One region of the Ruegeria sp. CE6 genome, then DNA from elsewhere that is predicted to be linked to it. Evidence: riboswitches for the same ligand, from Rfam matches in the RefSeq annotation. Region 1 holds a riboswitch; each other region holds the start of a gene.
What was found. A riboswitch is a leader RNA that binds a small molecule or an ion and turns the genes downstream of it on or off. The one in region 1 is predicted to bind cobalamin.
Positions count from the first base shown of each region.

Region 2: another riboswitch for cobalamin. It lies ahead of ACR0DK_RS00280 (DUF1636 family protein); the one in region 1 lies ahead of ACR0DK_RS05720 (DUF1636 family protein).
Region 3: another riboswitch for cobalamin. It lies ahead of ACR0DK_RS04775 (hypothetical protein); the one in region 1 lies ahead of ACR0DK_RS05720 (DUF1636 family protein).
Region 4: another riboswitch for cobalamin. It lies ahead of ACR0DK_RS03630 (energy-coupling factor ABC transporter permease); the one in region 1 lies ahead of ACR0DK_RS05720 (DUF1636 family protein).

Region 1 is NZ_JBQFRR010000001.1:1,148,647-1,153,555, forward strand. It holds gene ACR0DK_RS05705 (peroxidase family protein) at 1-1,279, opposite strand, end outside; gene ACR0DK_RS05710 (catalase family protein) at 1,298-2,365, opposite strand; gene ACR0DK_RS05715 (hypothetical protein) at 2,485-2,640, shown strand; cobalamin riboswitch at 2,624-2,831, shown strand; gene ACR0DK_RS05720 (DUF1636 family protein) at 2,934-3,290, shown strand; gene ACR0DK_RS05725 (ABC transporter ATP-binding protein) at 3,287-4,072, shown strand; gene ACR0DK_RS05730 (ABC transporter substrate-binding protein) at 4,091-4,909, shown strand, end outside.
Region 2 is NZ_JBQFRR010000001.1:63,786-68,694, reverse strand. It holds gene cobN (cobaltochelatase subunit CobN) at 1-1,140, opposite strand, end outside; gene cobW (cobalamin biosynthesis protein CobW) at 1,146-2,201, opposite strand; gene ACR0DK_RS00280 (DUF1636 family protein) at 2,198-2,578, opposite strand; cobalamin riboswitch at 2,664-2,870, opposite strand; gene ACR0DK_RS00275 (NAD(P)-dependent oxidoreductase) at 2,976-3,962, shown strand; gene ACR0DK_RS00270 (glycosyltransferase family 2 protein) at 4,077-4,909, shown strand, end outside.
Region 3 is NZ_JBQFRR010000001.1:963,317-968,225, reverse strand. It holds gene ACR0DK_RS04790 (YbaB/EbfC family nucleoid-associated protein) at 1-312, opposite strand, end outside; gene ACR0DK_RS04785 (DNA polymerase III subunit gamma/tau) at 548-2,308, opposite strand; gene ACR0DK_RS04780 (phosphatase domain-containing protein) at 2,481-2,981, shown strand; gene ACR0DK_RS04775 (hypothetical protein) at 2,986-3,393, opposite strand; cobalamin riboswitch at 3,485-3,705, opposite strand; gene ACR0DK_RS04770 (alpha/beta hydrolase family protein) at 3,827-4,684, shown strand; gene rsgA (ribosome small subunit-dependent GTPase A) at 4,721-4,909, opposite strand, start outside.
Region 4 is NZ_JBQFRR010000001.1:739,980-744,888, forward strand. It holds gene ACR0DK_RS03625 (transglutaminase-like cysteine peptidase) at 1-441, shown strand, start outside; gene ACR0DK_RS03630 (energy-coupling factor ABC transporter permease) at 547-1,230, opposite strand; cobalamin riboswitch at 1,307-1,519, opposite strand; gene ACR0DK_RS03635 (L,D-transpeptidase) at 1,735-2,397, shown strand; gene ACR0DK_RS03640 (hypothetical protein) at 2,439-2,711, opposite strand; gene ACR0DK_RS03645 (heavy metal translocating P-type ATPase) at 2,898-4,909, shown strand, end outside.

The DNA of each region.
Region 1 (4,909 bases):
GATAAGTGTTCAGCGACGGAAGACGCGCCTTACGCGTCAGGGCAATTGTAGCTTCGACAGGGGCAGGAGCACCGGGCGCAGGCCTTTGGAACAGGAAATCGGGCGTGTTGCGCAGCGACATGCGGGCCGCAGGTTGGCGCGACAATGATCGGATCATTTCCGCCAAGCCCGTTTGTTCGACCAGTCGTGGATTGAATCTGAACCCCTCCGGGCCAACCTGTGCGCCGTCGATTATGAATCGCTCGGGGATCATCGAATGCCAGCGGTAGAGCAAATTGAACTCAATCGCGATCTGGTTGGAATGATGCCACGGTTGCCAGCGATTGACGCCAACAGGCAGTTTGAATGGCATATTGGCGATGTGGGCGATGTAGTCCTCAAGCACAAGCTTGATCAGCAATGCGATCAAGGTGCAGCGTGTGGTCTGGAACACACGCTCTTTGTCCCAGCCTGATATGCCGCGCTTTTCGCGCCACAACAGATCGGCAAAGGTGTTATGGGCGCGCAACATCAGTGTATTGATCGTGATATAGCCTATCGTACCATTGCCATTATCGAGCCCGGTTGCATGAAAATCGAGCAGTAGCTGGTCGATTGCGTGATCGCTGAGACCCGGATGCGCCCGTTTCACCGCATTCCACAGCTTGCAGGGATCGTGCAACGGCTTTCCGCAATTCTCGCCAGTGGCGAGACTGCCATCAAAAGGGGGTGCTAGCTTAACACCACCGGATTGGTTTTTTTGAAACAGCTTCGGAGCCCACATCTCGCCCTGTGTATCCAGACGAAAGGCCAGCCGGTGCGTTAGTTCATTGGTATCGGGATCGCGTTCGCGCAGCATGTCGGTCTGAAAATCGTTCAGCCCGTAGATTTGGCACAGATCGACTTCGTGGTTCGAATCCGTCTGATCAACCGGTCCTTTCGCCCCAAAGGTGCGCAGGAAACTGTCGGTAAACCATTGTGCGGCCGAGATAAACAATAGTGTCGATCCTTGCGGGCACATCAAGGTAAGCGGGCTGCCATCCATTTGTGTCCGTCGGCGAAAGAGATCAGCAACTTCGCTTTCCGACGGCAGGACGGGTGAGAGGTCTTCTGGCGTCGTATGCCGACCGATCCAGCGATGGGAAAACACGCCGGGCCATGTCGTGTAGTCTGCGCCCATTGTATAGGGCCGCGGTCGGTGGATCTTCGCGGCGTTTGCAAGCCTGATCGCGGCTAAATAGCTCGTAACGGGTGGGGAGATCTTGAATCCGAGTTTGATCAGATCATCAACGTCCAGCATCAATACATCTCCGTTTGGTCATCGGTTCGGGAACCGGGCGCGGGCCAGGCTCAGATAGGTTCTGAGCCGGATCGCATTAATCGGTCCTAAAGGTTCGTGATCTGCCGTGACACGCCAGGGCGAGAAGCTCATCGCGTCGCCATTCTGCGGATCAAATTCTGCACCTTTGGGAATCGTGATATCCGCCACGGGCGTGACGGTATGATGGTACGGATCAAGAGGTGCATCTGGTTGCGGATCGCATGCCCACCGGATGCGATTGTCTAGCACATCGAATTCGTCGGCCGGGCGCGGGGGCTCAATCACACACAGCTCGAAGTGATTATCTCCATCGGCCACGTCTTGCCGCAAACACTGCCCGATCCCATCTGGGTCGTCTACCGGATGTGCCGGAATTTTTGGTTTCGCGCTGCGGGCCAAGTATCTGACCGTTAGATCGGGGCCCAGCCGATACGGTGTTGTCGACCAGAAATGGACCTCAAAAGGCGAGTGCATATAGTTCGAGGCAAAATCACTCGCGACGCGAAACTGACGCTTGCCTTCACGAGTGAGGAAGGCGCGAAATCCTGCGCGCAGCCCTTTGGTGATCAACCTAAGGCTCCATTTTCGTCGCCCTTTGATCGCGTGCTGGACCGCTTGTAATGTGGCGACAAGCCTGCCCAATCGCTCATATTCATCGGGGACGTAGCTGGGAAACACATCCTGATCGACTAATACAAAATCGAACTCGTCGCTGAGTTGTGTGGTCCCCAGATGCGCAAGTGCTTCGGCGTCGATCAGCTTGGGGCCAGGCACGTCAAAAAGCTTGATCGCCATCCCGTGGGCATCCGATTTCCGGTCATCCAGATGCGCGCCGTTGGAAAAGCGAAGTGCGGCTGAATAGGCTGCGGGCTGTTCAAACAGGCCGTGACGGAACTGTTCTGGTAGATCGTTTCTGACGGTGAATATTGCAGCCACACACCCGTGACTGCGCCCATGCTGAGCCCTTAAGCGATGGCCTTTCCACCGTGCAACGGCCTCGAGATTGTGGTCAATGACATCATCAACAATATCCGGCGGCAATGCGTTTTGCGAAACATGTGTCAAAGAACCGTCTCCTTGGATAAACCCAGGCAATGATCAAACAGGGGTAAGGTGCTGACAAAGCTAAACCTCTAAATTTGTTCAGCTTACCTCAGATTGTCTAATTTCCAAACACACCAACTATGGACAACCGTGGCCAGACAAATTCGGCGCGCAGCCCAAGCTATTCGGTTGGTGCTTCGGACACGTGGTTGGCGGCGCTCGATCCTCGACCAGAGTTGGGTGCCTTCGACTTTATCATTGACGTGTCCGGTGTTCTCGGGCACTCAATCGATTGATGGTTCCCGGTGGTGTTGCCGCGGGATGAAAAGGGAATACGGTGAGGTTTGCCATAAGGTGCCAATTCCGTAACTGCCCCCGCAACTGTAAGCGGTGAGCAAGGCCAAACAGCCACTGGTCCACAGGATCGGGAAGGTTGGCCGAGCGCGGACCCGCAAGTCAGGAGACCTGCCATCAGATGTTCAACCAACCCGGGGCGGGGCGTCCTGGAAGGAGGCTTTGATGGCGCGTCAATCGCGTGTTTACATTGTCGGCAGCTTCCGCATGCGCTTGGAAACAAGTGGAGTGGACCATGCCAGATACGCCTGATCATTTCATTCTAGTCTGCAAAAGCTGCACTGAAGGGCTGCGCCTCGATGAAATTTGCGATGCGTTGACTGGGAAATTACCTCGCGGCTTTGCGATCCGCGCGTCGTCTTGCATGGCAGGCTGCGATAGTCCCAGAACGGTTGGGTTCCAGGCCGTAGGAAAGGCGCAATACCTTTTTGGTGGCATTCAGACCACGGATGAGGTGCAGGCGCTGGCTGAGTTTGCAGCGCAGTATCGTGAAAGCCCGGATGGCTGGACAAATGCCACTGATCGCCCGCAGGCGTTGTTCAATAAAACCCTCTCGCGCATGCCGCGGATCGAACAGGGGGCATCGCAATGACGTTGCCACCCTTTCTGATTGCCGAAAACCTTGAGTATTATGCCCTTAACGGAGATGTCCTGTTGCAGGGAGTCTCGTTCGAGTTGGACGAGGGTTCCATTCTAGCCATCGCCGGCCCGAACGGGGCGGGGAAAACGACGCTTCTCAATCTGTTGTGCGGCGCTGAGCCGCTGGCACTTGGCGATGTTCGGATCAAAGGACGCAGTCTGAAACAGCTCTCCGCCAAAGAGCGTGCGCGCATGATTGCAGTGGTAGGTCAGCAGGAACTGCCAGATGGACGCTTGGCGTTACGCGATTATGTTGCGCTGGGGCAAATACCCATCCGTGCGGACCGCTCTGCCGAAGGCCACGCGCAAGAGCTGGACCGGATTTTAGACCTGACCGGTCTCGCCAATCTCGCGGACAAGCGCATGGCCCAACTGTCCGGAGGCGAACGTCAGCGTGCCCATATCGCGCGCGCTTTGGCGCAGAACCCTTCGTTGCTGTTTCTGGACGAACCGACCAACCATCTGGATCCTGATGCAAAAGGGCGGATGCTGTCTTTGGTCGCCGAGCTTGGGATCACCGTGGTCATGATCGTACACGATCTGGTCATGATCCCCGAATTCGCCACACACGTGGCGCTGATGAAATCGACCCGCATGATCGAGTTTGGATCGGTGGACAAGGTGCTGACACCCGAAAGAGTCCGCGAAACTTTTGGCGTTGATTTCCTCTGCTTTCTCCACGAAGGCCGCGTGATCCCGGCGCTTGATATTCGAAGAACCACAATCTCAACTTAGTCGAAGGAACACACTGAGATGAAATACATCTGGCCCGTGGCGTTGGCCACCGCCATGGCAAGCGGTGCTGCTGCGCAAGAAGTCACCGTAGACAACTGCGGCGAACCGCTGGTTTTTGATACCGCGCCCGAGCGCCTGGTTGTGCATGACATGAACATGACCGATATGGCCTTTGCATTGGGTCTGCAGGACAAGATCGTCGGCCTGACCGGCATCACCGGCTGGTACAAGACCAGCCCTGATTTTGATGCCCTGCGCGGCGACATCCCCGAGCTTGCGCCGAAATATCCGACAGTCGAAAACTTGGTGGCGGTTGAACCCGACCTGTTCTTTGCCGGTTGGTACTATGGCATGAAGCCGGGTGGTGATGTGACCCCAGATACATTGGAACCGTTCGGAATCAAGACCTTGGTTCTAACGGAAAGCTGTGTCCATCTGGACAAGGATCGCCCCGAAGCCAGCATGGATCTTCTGTTTGGCGATGTGTTGCGCTTGGGCAAGGTGATGCAAGTCGAAGACAAGGCCGAAGCTCTGGTCTCGGGCTGGAAAGAGCAGCTGGCAGCGATCGAAGCCAAGACTGCTGAACTGCCCAAGCCCCGCGTTTTTCTTCTGGATGGTCCTGCAGATGCTCCGTTTACCGCCGGTAAATTCGCGATTCCCGATGCGATGATCACAGCCGCCGGTGGTGAAAACGTCACTCATGACATGGACACGAGCTGGGGCCGCACTTCGTGGGAGGCCGTTGCCGCATCGAACCCGGAATTCCTGGTTTTGTTGGATTATCAGACCGGCAATGGCGCCGAGGACACTTTCAAGTTCCTGCAGGAACATCCCGTC
Region 2 (4,909 bases), 1.1 Mb from region 1:
CGCCGGAACCTGCTCCGCTTTGGGTTTGTCGTGAAGGTTCAGCCAGCCGGAGATGCGGTTGATGATGGCTTCGATCCGTTCGGGTTCAGCCCGATGAGCGAAGCGAGAATATTCGAGATGCGGGTCGCGTTTGCCCGGCTCTTTGAAAGATACGATGCCCGCGTTGATCCGCCCGTCCACTTCCGGAAGGACCACATGCATGGCAAGATCAGCTGGTGAAAGGCCACGTTCCGCTTCGGCCCACGCTTTGCGGCGTGAGGTGGCCAGCGCCACCTGAAAGACCGGCACCTCTGCCACATCGAGAGGTGAGGTGCCTGATGCGCCCTTGCCTGAGAATGAGGTGGCGTTGACGATCGCCGAAGGCTTCAGCGCCACAATAGTTTCGCGCAGCCAATCGGCGGCATTTGGTGCTTTGAGCGACGGGGCAAACAGGCCGACGGCCTCAAAACCCCGCGCGCGCAAGCTGCGGATCAGCGCTGCGATTGGGGCTGTGTCCGCCGAGGTCAGATAAGCACGATAGAAGGTTACGATGATACGTTTCGCATCACCGGGCAGAGCGTTTTCTGCAGGGATCACGCCGTGATCTGGGCACCAGGCACCGCATTCGGGGATGGTCTTGGCGCCCATGACCGGACCTGCATACAACCCCGCAGCCAGTGCCATCTGCGCCAGAGCGGCCTGCGCCGCGACCTCACCGCCGGTGTCGCACAGATGCGCCAGCCGCCGCAGGGTCGAGACAGGCAGGGTAGAGTAATCATCCAGCCGCGTATCCTCGCGACCGTCTGCGGGCAGTACGGCCAGTGCAATCCCTTTGGCCTGCGCCAGCGCCAGAACCTGCTGCAAGCCGTACGCCCAATAGGGCACTCCACCGATCAGACGGATCAGGATGCCCTTTGCGCCCTCCAGTGTCTGCTCGACATATGTGTCGACTGAGAGGGGATGCTTCAGCGCCGTCAGATTGGCCAGCCGCATCGTTGGCATGCGTCCTTCAGGCCCACCTCCACGATGCCAACCCGCCGCGAAAGCGCCAAGGTCACTGTCGGAAAAGGACAGCACCACCAGGTCCGCCGGGCTCTGACCCAGATCGGTCGGGGTCTCGGTTTCTTCGAGCCCATGGCTTTCGCGGAAGACGACGTGCATAAGTCTTACTCGGCAGCCTCGGTTACACCCACGAGGATATCGCGGATCTCGGCCTCTTTGATATCGTCATGCTCGGCAATGACCACAAGGCGCGAGCGACGGTCTTCGCCGGGCTCCCACGGGCGGTCATATTGGTGACGCACGCGCGCACCGACGGCCTGAACCAGTAGGCGCATGGGCTTGCCTTGAACGGCGGCATAGCCTTTGACGCGCAGGATATTCAACTCGTTGGCCAATCGTTCAATCTTGGCGACCAGATCAATCGGATCGGTTTGCTCGGGCAGTTCAACGATGATGCTTTCGAAATCGTCATGCTCGTGATCGTGATGGCCGTCGTGATGGCTGGGACGCGCGTCCATGTCATCCTCGGCCGCGGCTTCTAGACCCAGCACGACGCGGACGTCCACGGCACCCTCAGCCACTTCGACGACGGGCAGGGGGCGGGGCGCTTCGGCGGCGATGATCTCTTTCGCTTTCGCAACGCCTTCCGGGCCAGCCAGATCGGGCTTGGTCAGCAGAATGATGTCGGCGCAGGAAATCTGATCCTCGAACACCTCGGACAAGGGAGTTTCATGATCAATCGAGTCATCTGCCATGCGTTGCGCATCCACCGCCTCGACATTCGGAGCGAACCGACCAGCGGCCACGGCCTCGGCATCGGCCAGAGCAATCACGCCATCGACGGTGATTTTCGAGCGGATATCGGGCCAGTCGAACGCCTTCAGCAGCGGTTTTGGCAGGGCAAGACCGGAGGTTTCGATCAGGATGTGATCGGGGCGCGGCTCTAGTGCCATCAGGGCTTCAATGGTCGGGATGAAATCATCGGCCACGGTGCAGCAGATGCAACCATTGGCCAGTTCCATGATGTTTTCCGCCGGGCAATCAGGAATGGCGCAGGACTTCAGGATATCGCCATCGACGCCGACATCGCCGAATTCGTTGACGACCACCGCCAGACGCTTGCCCTGCGGGTTCTGCATCAGATGGCGCACCAGTGTGGTTTTGCCCGAGCCCAAAAAGCCGGTGATCACAGTGACGGGGAGTTTCTCGAGATTGCTCATTTCAGGGCTCCAATCGGGGGAATGCGGGCCGCACAGTTTTTGCGGAAATGTTCGGGACGTTCGCGCCATTTGACCAAACCGTCCTCGGTGGCGAGGTATTTGGCTGCGCCTTCGACGATGGTTTCGACATGGTCGATCTCGTTCAGATGCTCATACACGAAAGTCCAGCGATCCGGTCCTCCGCGGAGCACGATCGAGCAGCCTTCATCGCAATTCGACAGGCATTCCACAGCTTTCAAGGTAATGCCTTCGGGCAGGCCCGCCTGTTCAAGCGCCTTGTGCAGCAACGTGCCGGGGCGCTGGGCGTCATCCTCGACAGGCAGCCCGCGACGGCAGGTAGTGCAAACCAGCAGTTCGACCGGTGCGGTCTCGGTCATGTCTCTCATCCCCCCAAATCCTCTTCGTGGGGGACGGGGTTTCATGCGGGCCGATCACAGCCCCACACCGGAACACCCCGTCCGGTTTCATCTTCGGGCGTTGGCAGGTCTCCCGGCTTGCGGATGTCAGAGGAGGCCTCTGTCGGATGTCCCGCCTTCCCGGCCATACTGCCAGTGGCTTTGGGCACCCTCTCCGGTCACGGTCGCGGGGGCGGCTGCGTTTGACGGCAAAAACCGCTGACGCATTCCCTTTTCATCTGCTCTCGCAGACACCAACGAAAGGGACATGCGGCAGGGCAGGGTTGCTTGTCAAGCGAGTCGCGCCGATCCGTGAAAAAGCGGATAAAAAGCGACCTGTCGGGGTCGCTGGGCGGCATGATACTTCTGCAACGACGTGCTGGCATGGCAGCAAGATGCGAACAGGAGGATACCGCGCATGAAAGTAGGGTTTATCGGGCTGGGGAATGTAGGGGGCAAGCTATCTGGGTCGCTGCTACGAAACGGTATCGATCTGACGGTTCATGACCTGAACCCGGATCTGGTGACCGAATTCGTCGCCAAGGGTGCCAAAGCCGCCAAAAGTCCGGCGCAACTGATGCGCGATTGCGATGCTGTTATAACCTGTTTGCCTTCTCCTGCGGCCTCGGATGCGGTGATGCAGGAAATGTTGCCAGAGGTCGGCCCTGGCAAAATCTGGATGGAAATGTCGACCACTGACGAAGCCGAAGTCAAACGCCTTGGCGCAATGGTCATCGAACGAGGCGGCGCAGCGGTGGATTGCCCGGTTTCGGGCGGATGTCACCGGGCAGCGACGGGTAATATCTCGATCTTCGCAGGCTGTGATCGTGAGACTTTTGAACGTATCCTGCCATTCCTGACCACCATGGGGCGGCGCATTTTGCACACGGGCGATCTGGGCTCGGCCTCTGTTCTGAAGGTGTTGACCAATTATCTGGCTACCGCCAACCTGATCACCTGCGCCGAGGCATTGGTGACAGCCAAGGCCGCCGGCATGGACCTTGGAACCACCTATGAGGCGATCAAGATATCGTCAGGCACATCCTTCGTGCACGAGACCGAAAGTCAGGTCATCCTGAACGGCTCGCGCGATATTTCCTTCACCATGGACCTGGTGAAAAAAGATATCGGTCTGTTTCAGGAGGTCGCCGACCGTGCCGGAGTTCCCCTTGAGATAAACCCATTGATGATCAAGATTTTCGAAGATGGCATCGCGCGATATGGTGAGCGTGAACTGTCCCCGAACATCATCAGGCGGCTAGAGGACGCGACCGGACTGGAGATCCAGGCGCCAGGGTTCCCAACCGAGATGCTGGACGACGAGCCAGAAGAACCGGGTTATGAGGTGATCCCGCAGAATCGGTAGATCGATTAATCGGCAAGCATTGCGGCTGTCTGGCGACCTGGTTGGACAAAATTCTGGTGCTATTCTAAATAGGTCGACAGGAGTCCGACACCGGCACAGGCAAGAGAACAACTTATGACGAATGAGACCTTTCTCATCGTAACAACGATGAAAAACGAAGGGCCTTTCATGATCGATTGGGTGGCCTACAACCACGCAATCGGTTTTGATGACATTCTGATTTATACCAATGATTGCGCTGATGGTACCGATGCCATGGGCGAACGGTTGCAAGTGCTTGGCTGGGCTCACCACCAACGAAACAGACTGGGTCCGCGCGCCGCGCCGCAGATTCGTGCATTTTCGCTTGCGCGGAACCACCCAAGCTATCTGTCTTCGGATTGGATTCTCAGTTTGGATGTGGACGAGTATATCAATATCCGTTTGCCCAATAGTGATATAAGAAGCCTCGTTGAGGCCAGCGGCGTGGCGGACGCGATCTCGATCTGCTGGCGCATGTTCGGAAACGCGGGTCAGAACGATTTCGTTGATCGACCTGTACCTGAGACTTTCTTTCTGGCCGCCACGGAAGACGGCTATCCGCATCACCGGACCAAAGGGTTCAAAACGCTGTTCCGCAACAACGGAAAATTCAGCCGTTTTCGCGCCCATCGTCCCAGGATCAATCCAGAAGATGCACCGAACCCTGACGCGCCATACGAAGGCGTGTTGTGGCGGGATTCGGGCGGGAACCTCTACCCAGCAGACCAAGTGAAATGGAAAGCATGGCGTGGTTTCAGCCATGAATTCGCGCGCATTCATCATTATGCTGTGCGCAGCACTGATAGCTTTTTAGTCAAGCGCGACCGTGGGCGCACCAATCATGTGGGGCAGGATCAAGGGCTCAAATACTGGCTCATGATGAACCACAATGATGTTGAGGATCGCTCAATTCTGGAACACATGCC
Region 3 (4,909 bases), 190 kb from region 1:
CATGCTTTCGGTCAGCTTGGCCATTTCTGCCTGTGAACGTTCCTGCGCCTTGGTTTGGGCGTCCTTGATCGCGGCGAGGATGAGGTCTTCGACCACTTCCTTATCGTCACCGTTAAAGATCGACGGGTCGATATCCAGACCTTTCAACTCGCCCTTGGCGGTCGCGGTGGCCTTGACCAGCCCGGCACCGGATTCGCCGACAACCATGATGGTGTTCAGCTCTTCCTGCATGTCAGTCATCTTGGTCTGCAGATCCTGCGCGGATTTCATCATCTTGGCCATGTCACCCAGGCCGCCTAAACCTTTTAGCATCGGTAATCTCCTGTCACTCGATTTGTGGCCTAGATACGAAGCGTAACCGTGCGGCACAAGAGGTCAGGATACTCCCGCCCGTCGTCAAGGTCTTTGGCAAGACCTTTCCTCCCGTTGGGCCCGGCAGCGCGCAAGGCGCGCTGCCGGGCCCAAAGCCGCTCAGGGGTATCGGCGCCAGCCGATGGCCCGTGGCGGGTGCGGGAGCATTTGGTTGAGGTGCGCTTATGCTCGAAAGTCAGTCCTCTTCAAACGGGTCCCATTCGTCTTCGACCTCGGGCAGGGCTTCGGTTTCGACTTGAGCGGCGCGTTGTTCTGCGGTTTCGATGCTCTTGATCCGCGCTTTCGGGAAATGAGTCAGCACTGCTTGCACCAGAGGATGCTGTTCAGCCTCGGCTTTCAGGGCCAAGTCTGCAGCGTCCCGTACCTCGGCAATGGTCGGTGCGTTGCCCTCAGCGACAATAGAAACGGCCCACCGGTTGCCTGTCCAACGCTGCAGCGACGCGCCCAATCGTTGTGACAGGTCGGTCGGGGCGTTGTCGGTTGGGGCGAACTCGATCCTGCCTGGTTGGTAGGACACCAGACGCACGCCGTTTTCAACCTCGACCAACAACTTCACGTCCCGGTTGGCTCGGATCAGTTCGACCACATGTTCAAATGTTGGATAGCGTGCCAGAGCTGCCTGCACATCTTGGGCTAGCGCGGCTGTTGGCCCGCCTGCGTTGCCGCCGATTCCCGATGCGGCATAGGCCGATCGGGCCACAGCCTGTGGCGCGGCAGGAGCATGTCCCGGCGCACCGATTCCCTTGCCGGGGCCACCATTGGGCGGCGGAGGCGTATCTTGCAGACGCTTGATCAGCTCCTCCGGGCTAGGCAAGTCGGCCACATGGGTCAGGCGGATCACGGCCATTTCCGCAGCCATCATTGCGTTGGGTGCGGCGGAAACTTCCTCGAGCGCTTTCAGCAGCATTTGCCACATGCGTGTAAGGACTCGCATGGGCAGAGCCTCGGCCATTTGTTGACCTCGGGCGCGTTCGTCGGGGGAAACGGTGGGATCTTCGGCGGCATCCGGGGTGATCTTGACCACCGAAACCCAATGCGTGATTTCAGCCAGATCGCGTAAGACGGCGAGTGGATCAGCCCCTTCGGCATATTGCCCGCTCAGCTCGGTCAACGCGCCTGCAGCATCGCCGCGCAGGATCATATCCATCAGATCCAGCACCCGGCCCCGATCGGCCAGCCCCAGCATCGCGCGCACCTGATCCGCGCTGGTTTCACCGGCCCCGTGCGAGATCGCCTGATCCAGCAGTGAGGTCGCATCGCGCGCCGATCCCTCGGCGGCCCGGGTGATCAACGATAACGCATCCTCGGCAATCTGTGCCCCTTCGGCACCTGCAATTTTGCGAAGCAGTCCGATCATATCCTCCGGCTCGATCCGGCGCAGATCAAAGCGCTGGCAACGGGACAAGACGGTCACCGGGACCTTGCGAATCTCGGTGGTGGCAAAGATGAACTTCACGTGTTCGGGGGGTTCTTCCAGCGTCTTGAGCAGCGCGTTGAAAGCGCTGGTCGACAGCATGTGAACCTCGTCGATGATATAGATCTTGTAGCGCGCGGACGCAGCGCGATAGCGGACGCTGTCGATGATCTCGCGGATGTCATTGACACCGGTGCGGCTGGCGGCGTCCATCTCCATCACATCGACATGGCGGCCCTCCATGATGGCTACGCAGTGTTCACATTGACCGCAGGGTTCGGTGGTAGGGCCGCCGCTGCCATCGGGACCGATGCAGTTCATACCCTTGGCTATGATCCGAGCGGTCGTCGTCTTGCCGGTACCGCGGATGCCGGTCATGATGAAGGCCTGCGCGATCCGGTCCGCCTCGAAGGCGTTTTTCAGAGTGCGCACCATGGCGTCCTGACCGACTAGATCGGCAAAGGTTTCGGGGCGGTATTTGCGGGCAAGAACCTGGTAGGCGGGGCTGGGCGTCTCGGTCATGTCTGCTCTGTCGGATTCGCGTTACGCCGCAGCGTAGAGGCCCCCGCCGCCCGCGTCCACAGCCGGCCGGGACGATTTTCATTTTGGAATGCGTGGGTATGCGGCTAAAATCCACTCTATTCTATTTACTGGACCAGTATGTTGTTGGGTGAAGTTTGTTTGGGGGGAGATTATGTCGCAACTGGTGGTTTATGCGTTGCAGGTTGGCGGAGGCACCTTGGCCTTGTCCTCGATGCCTGGGCGTGGAGGAACGTATACAGAAGACCTTGATCTTATCGCAGACTGGAAGCCGGGACTTGTGATCTCGATGACCACTGAGGTCGAGATGATTCAGGATGGTGCGCGGAATTTTGGCGCTGATATTCAGGGGCGTGCCAGCAGATGGGTGCATTTGCCGATCGAAGATTTTGGCACGCCACCCAAAGAGATTTTGGACCGCTGGCCCCGCGTTGGCGCGACCGCACGTCAGGCGTTGTCAGGTGGTGGCCGTGTGCTAGTGCATTGCCGTGGTGGCTGTGGCCGATCCGGGATGGTGGTTCTGCGTCTGATGGTTGAATGCGGTGAACGGCCTGAGGCGGCATTGAAGCGATTGCGTACGGTGCGTCCTTGCGCAGTCGAGACAAATGCCCAGATGCTTTGGGCCGTTGAACCGGCCCGTGTTCAAGCCGTTTGACGGCTTAGACACCAACATGTGGCGAGATTTCGCCACCGTTGTGCTGCACCAGAAGCGAAGCCTCAAGCATGGCGCAAGGAGGATTCCTTAGCAGGTGTGCGGGTAGGCTGCGGTACTCGGTTCCGAACATCATGTCTGCGTAGTCATCCAGCCGGCCGGTATCGATTTCAGGATCGGTTCCGCAGAATACACGTATCTGGTCGCATTGGGCGCGAAAGCGGGCGGTGCATCCTTCCGGGCAGTGCGACAGATCTATGGTGCCTTCAATCTCAAACTCAGATTTCGTGACCGGTTTTGTGGCGGACATGGCCTGCGTCAGAGCCCGCGCCATTTGCGCCAGTGCGGGGCAGGTTGCCCCAGTACGTTGGCACACGGTCGCCGCGAATTCGTGCGTTTTAGTCTTCCAGATCATCAATGCGCCCTCCGCGCGCAGGGCGAGGGCGTGGTACAGGTTGGTCCGTGCGGAGCACGATCAAACCCGTCCCGGACACCCCGCCCGAGTTTCGGTTCTACATCCGATGGCAGGTCTCCTGACTTGCGGGTCATCGCTTTGCCGACCTTCCCAGCCTTCGAGGCCAGTGGTATCTCGGCATTGCTCTCCGCTTACAGTTGCGGGGGCAGTCTCGGACTAGGTTCTTTCCGGATTTATCCGGGCAGAACCGCACCGTGTTCCCTTTTCATCCCGGCCCGATTGGGCGCGAGAACCATCGCGACATGGCTAGCGGCTGCGCCGTGCCCGAGTCAAGAAGATTGCGTCAGGCAAGTGACGTATGGTCCAGTCACGTCAACCTTGACTTGAGGCGCTTCGGGTGAACTGATCAGTTCAGTCGGTATTGGAGGGCACCATGTTGGACACGCAGCAGGCGGTTGTGACCGAGGATTTTCAGATCCCGTCCGACCCGGCAATGTTGTCGGCGCGGCTTTACCGTCCGGTTGCCGACCCCGAAAAGGTGGTCGTCATAAACGGTGCGACTGGGGTGCCGAGGGATTACTATCAGCACTTCGCCCGATGGCTTGCCGAGGAACAGGGCATGGCCTGCCTGACCTATGACTACCGGGATTTTGGTCACTCTTTGGTGGGTTCGCAAAAGCGGTCAAATGTCACCATGGCCGATTGGGCGTTGATCGACATTCCAGCCGCCCGGGCCGAGATGCGCCGACGGTTTCCGCAGGCCAAGCTATGGAGCATCGGTCATTCCTTGGGCGGAATGTTTGGTCCGATCCAACCCGATATCGATCAGATTGACAGGATGATCTGTGTCTGTTCGGGTCTGGTAACGCTGGCGGATCACCCTTGGCCTTATCGCGCTTTGGCGGCGTTGTTCTGGTATGGTCACGCGCCGCTGGTGGTCAAGGCGCTTGGCTACCTGCCCGGACGGTTGGTCGGGTTTGGATCGGACCTGCCTGCCCAAGTCTATTGGCAATGGCGCAAATGGTGCACCGCCCCCAAAAGCTATGTGCCAGAGATCGGCACGACACTGCCCGCCGCCCGCTGGGAAGACTTGGGCAAACGTGTCGATCTGTTTACCTTCGCAGATGATGAAATGGTGCCGCCGGATGCTGTCTGGCGTCTTGCCGATCTCTATGGACCCAAAGCCGGGCGCCATCTGCTTGCACCAAGCGAATTCGGAGTATCCAAGATCGGCCATATCGGTGCATTCGCAAGACGGAATGCGGCAGTCTGGCCTAGGCTAATCGCCTGATAGCGCTGGGCACCGGTAGGCCGGTGCCCAGCTTCGTTATAGCCCTTTACGGGATTTTTTCTCGTGCATCACGCTGCGCACCATCTTGCCGAACGCCTTGTCGCGGGCGCGGGCCTGCGCCACCGAAGCGGAATTGTGTTGGTCTTCGCGCCGCAGCTTGCGCCAGCGGTCCAGCCGCGCGGGATCAAGCGTACCAGAGTCGATTGCCGCCTGCACCGCACATCC
Region 4 (4,909 bases), 410 kb from region 1:
TCACTCTGCAAAGATTATTCGTGGGCGTGCGCGAATACTCGTACTTCTGGTCTGCCAGAAGCGCAGGAGAAACAGATCGTTAAAGCGATTAACTTGCGCGTCAATCGGAGGATCCGCGCCGTTTCGGATCAAAACCAATACGGGACAAAGGAATACTGGACGCTACCAATGCAGGGGTCAGGGGATTGCGAAGATTTCGCTTTGCAAAAGAAGTTTGAACTAATGCAGAACGGCTTGGATCCTACGAAGCTACTTATTGCAACTGTCTTAGACACCAATCGCAGTGGCCATGCAGTTTTAGTTTATCGCTCGAGTGAAGGCGATTTGATTCTGGACAATGTCACCAACAGGATCAAATCGTGGAAGGAAACGAGGTATCTTTTCCTACGAATACAGGACCCAAATCACCCTGATCGTTGGGTACAGGTTTCTAGCGGCTAAAGACAATGTGGCGCGCCTTAGAGACGCGCCACAATAAAATTTTGGTCCTGCGACTACTGGTTGTTTCGCGGCAACCCAAGTTTAGGACACCGCTTCAAACTTTGGTCAAGCTTTCGCAGCGTTGTACAAACGCGGAGTCACCAGACCTGTACTGTTCAAACCGCGCATTGCCTTGGCTGCCGCAAGCACTGCCAGATCAGCAATCGGCTCAATGACGATTACCAGCATATAAGCGCCGCCAAAGGACAGAACCGACGCCATGGTTTCTGCGCCGAAACCCTGGCCGTAGAAGGCCCAGAACCCAACCCATGCGACTACTCCTCCCTGATACGTCGCACTTAGGGCAAGAGCTTGGCTATATTTGAGGTCAACATATGCTGTGCCGGGTGCGATGATGCGGCTGGCCAGTGCTTGTAGCGCAAATAGCGGCACCAGCAGAGTGGTCAGGTTGATGAAGTACTGCGGAAGATCGAACGGGGCAAAAAACACACCCTGAATCAGGAGACCAGCTGCCAATCCAAAAGCCGCGGGTGCAGCACCGAGAAGCAGAAACAGCGTCGACCCCAGGATGAAGTGGACTTCAGAGACACCAACCGGGAAATGCGGCAGGACTTCGAAGAAAAGGAAAACCCCAACGGTGGCGAGCACCGAGCGCATAACAAAAGATGCAGGTCCATTCGCTCGCAATGTGGAAAACGTTTCTTTCGCTGCGTAAGTAGCCGCACCTGCGGCGGTAACATAGGAAAGCGCGATTTTGGCACCATTCACGATGCCCGGTTCGATATGCATGTTCTTTCTCCCTACCGCCTCACCCGGCGGCTTGTCAGGTTGAATCGACCGTAAGGCCGACAGGTTCAGTCTGGGCATAGCCCGGCGCTTTACGGCAGGTCTCCTGACTCGCGGGTGCTCGCTCCGCCAACCTTCCCGGTTCCATTACGAACCAGTGGTGTCTTGGCATCGCTCTCCGCTCACAGTTGCGGGGGCAGTTACGGAATTGGCGCCATTGAAAACACCGAACCGTATTCCCTTTTAATCCTTTTGGCTTCAGCCATCAGGAACCGAAAACAATTCACCGCTACAATGGCGGCTTCGCCTGTGTCAATTGTCTTTGCGACCTATTCCAATGTAAACTCGACCGAAGCAGGATTCACGCAACCGGTCACTTGATCGACAGGGTAAACCAAGCGTTACCTGAAACCTCTTGAAGCTCTAGCTGCTAGAGGCTTTAAGATTCGGATTAATTCGCGATAGTGCGATCCAAATACGTTAAACTTGTGAACCAGGACGAGACCTATGCTTACAAGGCGCCATTTCATTCAATCCACCACAGCGCTGTTCTCGGCGTCTGCGGCCAGTCCATTGATCGCCAAAACCTGGCCAACCGCATCGCAGAAGACCTATTGGGACAGTCAGGTCACGCCAATTGGTTACGATCCAATGACCTCAAATCCGTGGGGTGTTCATGACCGTTTTTTACCAAGACGCGTCGCGGCAAATGATGGTTTGGTTCCAGGTGACATCCATGTGGATGCCGTCGCGCGCTATCTCTATCATATCGAAGAAGACGGGACCGCAATGCGCTATGGCGTAGCGATCGCGCGTGGGAATCTTTACGAGCCCGGCACCTATGTTATCCGCCGAAAGGTCGAATGGCCACACTGGACACCAACCGCTTCAATGATCGAGCGCAACCCCGAATACGCGGAATTCCGGAATGGCATGGAGCCCGGGCCGAATAATGCTCTCGGCTCTCGTGCCCTTTATCTATACGTTGGAGACCGAGACACATATCTCAGAATTCACGGCACGCCTGAGCCAAGAAGCATCGGCGGTCGCGCAAGTTCTGGATGTGTGCGAATGATCATGGCTCATATCAATGACCTCTACCCAAACGTGAAAACCGGCTCGACCGCTTTCCTATACTCTGCCGAAGATAGCGTCACAGCCCGCTCATGAATATTGGGCAGCGTACATGGACGTCGCTGCCCTCATTTCGATCAGGCGTCGCGCGCAATGCAGATCGGAGCGCCATTCGTCGCGCGCAATGGTACCAATGTCGTCTCGACAGGTCCGCTGTGCTCATACCAAAAGCAATTATCTTCTGGCAAAAGGCGTGCCGTGGTCAAATCCTGCGCCGGCCCTGCCAGCGCTACGACCGAATCTGGCACGTTGCCTGGTTCAAGTGCTTTGCTTTTGGCCCCAGTGAACTGGGCTGAGCAACCAGCCGTAATCGAGACTAACGTGATGGTAATTGCGATCTGTTTCTGCATTGATCTGTTCCAAATTTTTTGCGTCATCTGCAATTAGATTGCATCCACACGGCCGGCCCGCAAGACGAAATGAACTAACAATATCGCAGGCAAAGAACCCGGATGAAAAAAATATAAAAGGTATTGAAGCTCTAGTTACTGTAGGAACTATTTACAAAGGACCATAGAGATTCTTGAGGTCCAATCATGTCATCCGATACCCATAGCCACGACCATGGCCACGAAAACAAACATGGTCACCACGCATGCGGTAGCGGCGGGTGTGGCGACATCGCCCCCGCCGGTCCAATTCCTGAAGGTGGTAGAAGCTTTCAGGTCTCTGGCCTTGATTGCGCCGAAGAGGTGGCGATCCTGAACCGTGTCGTCGGCCCGAAAGCAGGTGGCGAAGAGCATCTTGCATTTGATGTGATCAACGGTCGGATGACACTTCTTGAAAGTGCTGCCAAGTTATCTGACGAAGATGTCATGATGCTGGTTGCCAGTACTGGTATGACCGCCAAACCATGGGATGACGGAAATGCCGCCCAGGACCAGGCGGCGCATATTGCACGTCAGCGGCGGTTCACCACTCTTAGCGGAGGGTTTTGGGCAGCGGGTTTTGGCTGGCACATTTTCGAAACCGGCATGGGCGGTGCGCTCGGGCTGTTCTCGGGACATGGTGAGGTTCCGATGCCTTTGCCCGAGGCAGCTTTGTTCGCGGTCGCGATCTTGTTTGGCGTCTGGCTGGTGGCCCCTAAGGCCTGGTCTTCGGCGCGTCGACTTTCGCCGGATATGAACCTTTTGATGGTTGTTGCCGTCGCTGGTGCCATCGCTCTGGGTGAGTTTTTTGAAGCCGCAACTGTAGCATTTTTCTTCTCGCTCTCTCTTTATCTGGAAAGCTGGAGTGTCGGACGTGCTCGGAACGCGGTATCCGCGCTGCTTGATCTGGCCCCCCCGACGGTTCGGCTGGTTCGTGCTGACGGTTCTGAGGCAACGGTCCCGGCGGCGGATGTCTTTGTCGGTGACAGCTTCATCGTTCAGGGTGGGGATCGCATTCCACTTGACGGGGAAGTCATCGAAGGGGCTGGTGCCGTTGACCAGGCTCCAATCACAGGTGAAAGCGCGCTGATTCCCAAAGAGCTGGGTGATGAGGTCTATGCCGGCACAATCAATGGTGAAGGCACCCTCAAAATACGTGCGACGAAAACAGCGTCAGACACCGTGCTTGCCAAGATCATCCGGATGGTCGGTGATGCTCATGCGCGCCGCGCGCCGGTTGAGCAGTGGGTTACAAAATTTGCGCGGATCTATACGCCCATCGTTATGGTCGTCGCAGTGGCCATCGCCCTGATCCCGCCGCTTGCATTTGGCGCATCGTGGGGCTTCTGGTTTTACAATGCGCTTGTTCTGCTGGTTATCGCCTGCCCCTGTGCGCTCGTAATTTCCACACCGGTTTCAATCGTTGCGGCTTTGACCGCTTCGGCCCGGGCTGGGGTTCTGATTAAGGGCGGCGCATATATCGAGGCCCCCGGGCGTACCACCGCACTGGCCATGGACAAGACAGGCACGATCACCATGGGTGAGCCTGAAGTGGCCAATGTCTATCCGCTGGGCGCCGCATCCGAGCAGGAGCTGTTGGCGAGCGCTGCCAGCCTTGAGGTTCGGTCTTCACACCCGCTGGCCCGCGCCATTTTGACCAAGGCAGAACAGACCGACATTTCGATATCGGCGGCTGAAGACATCCGAACCGTTCCCGGTCGTGGTCTGGAAGGCCGTACCGAGCGTGGAGATATCTGGCTTGGCTCTGACCGCTTCGCTGTCGAGAAAGGCTTTGGCGCGTCCATCCCTGCCGAGTTGCGCAACCAAATCGAGAGCGCGGGAAGCACACTTGTTGTTGTCGGGGATGAGAACGGGTTAACCGGTTTGCTTGAGCTGCGGGACCGCATTCGACCCGAAGCCCGAAGCATCGTAGCCCAGCTTCATGCGCAGGGCGTGAAGTCAATCATCATGCTGACTGGTGACAACGAACAAACAGCGAGAGCGGTAGCAGCCGAAGTCGGCATCGACGAAGTCCGGGCCCAACTTCTGCCGGAGGACAAAGTCGCTGCGATTGAGGAACTGGCAGAACAGCACGAGATGGTTGCGATGATCGGCGATGGCGTCAACGACGCGCCTGCGATGGCTCGGGCACATTATGCAGTTGCGATGGGTGCAGTTGG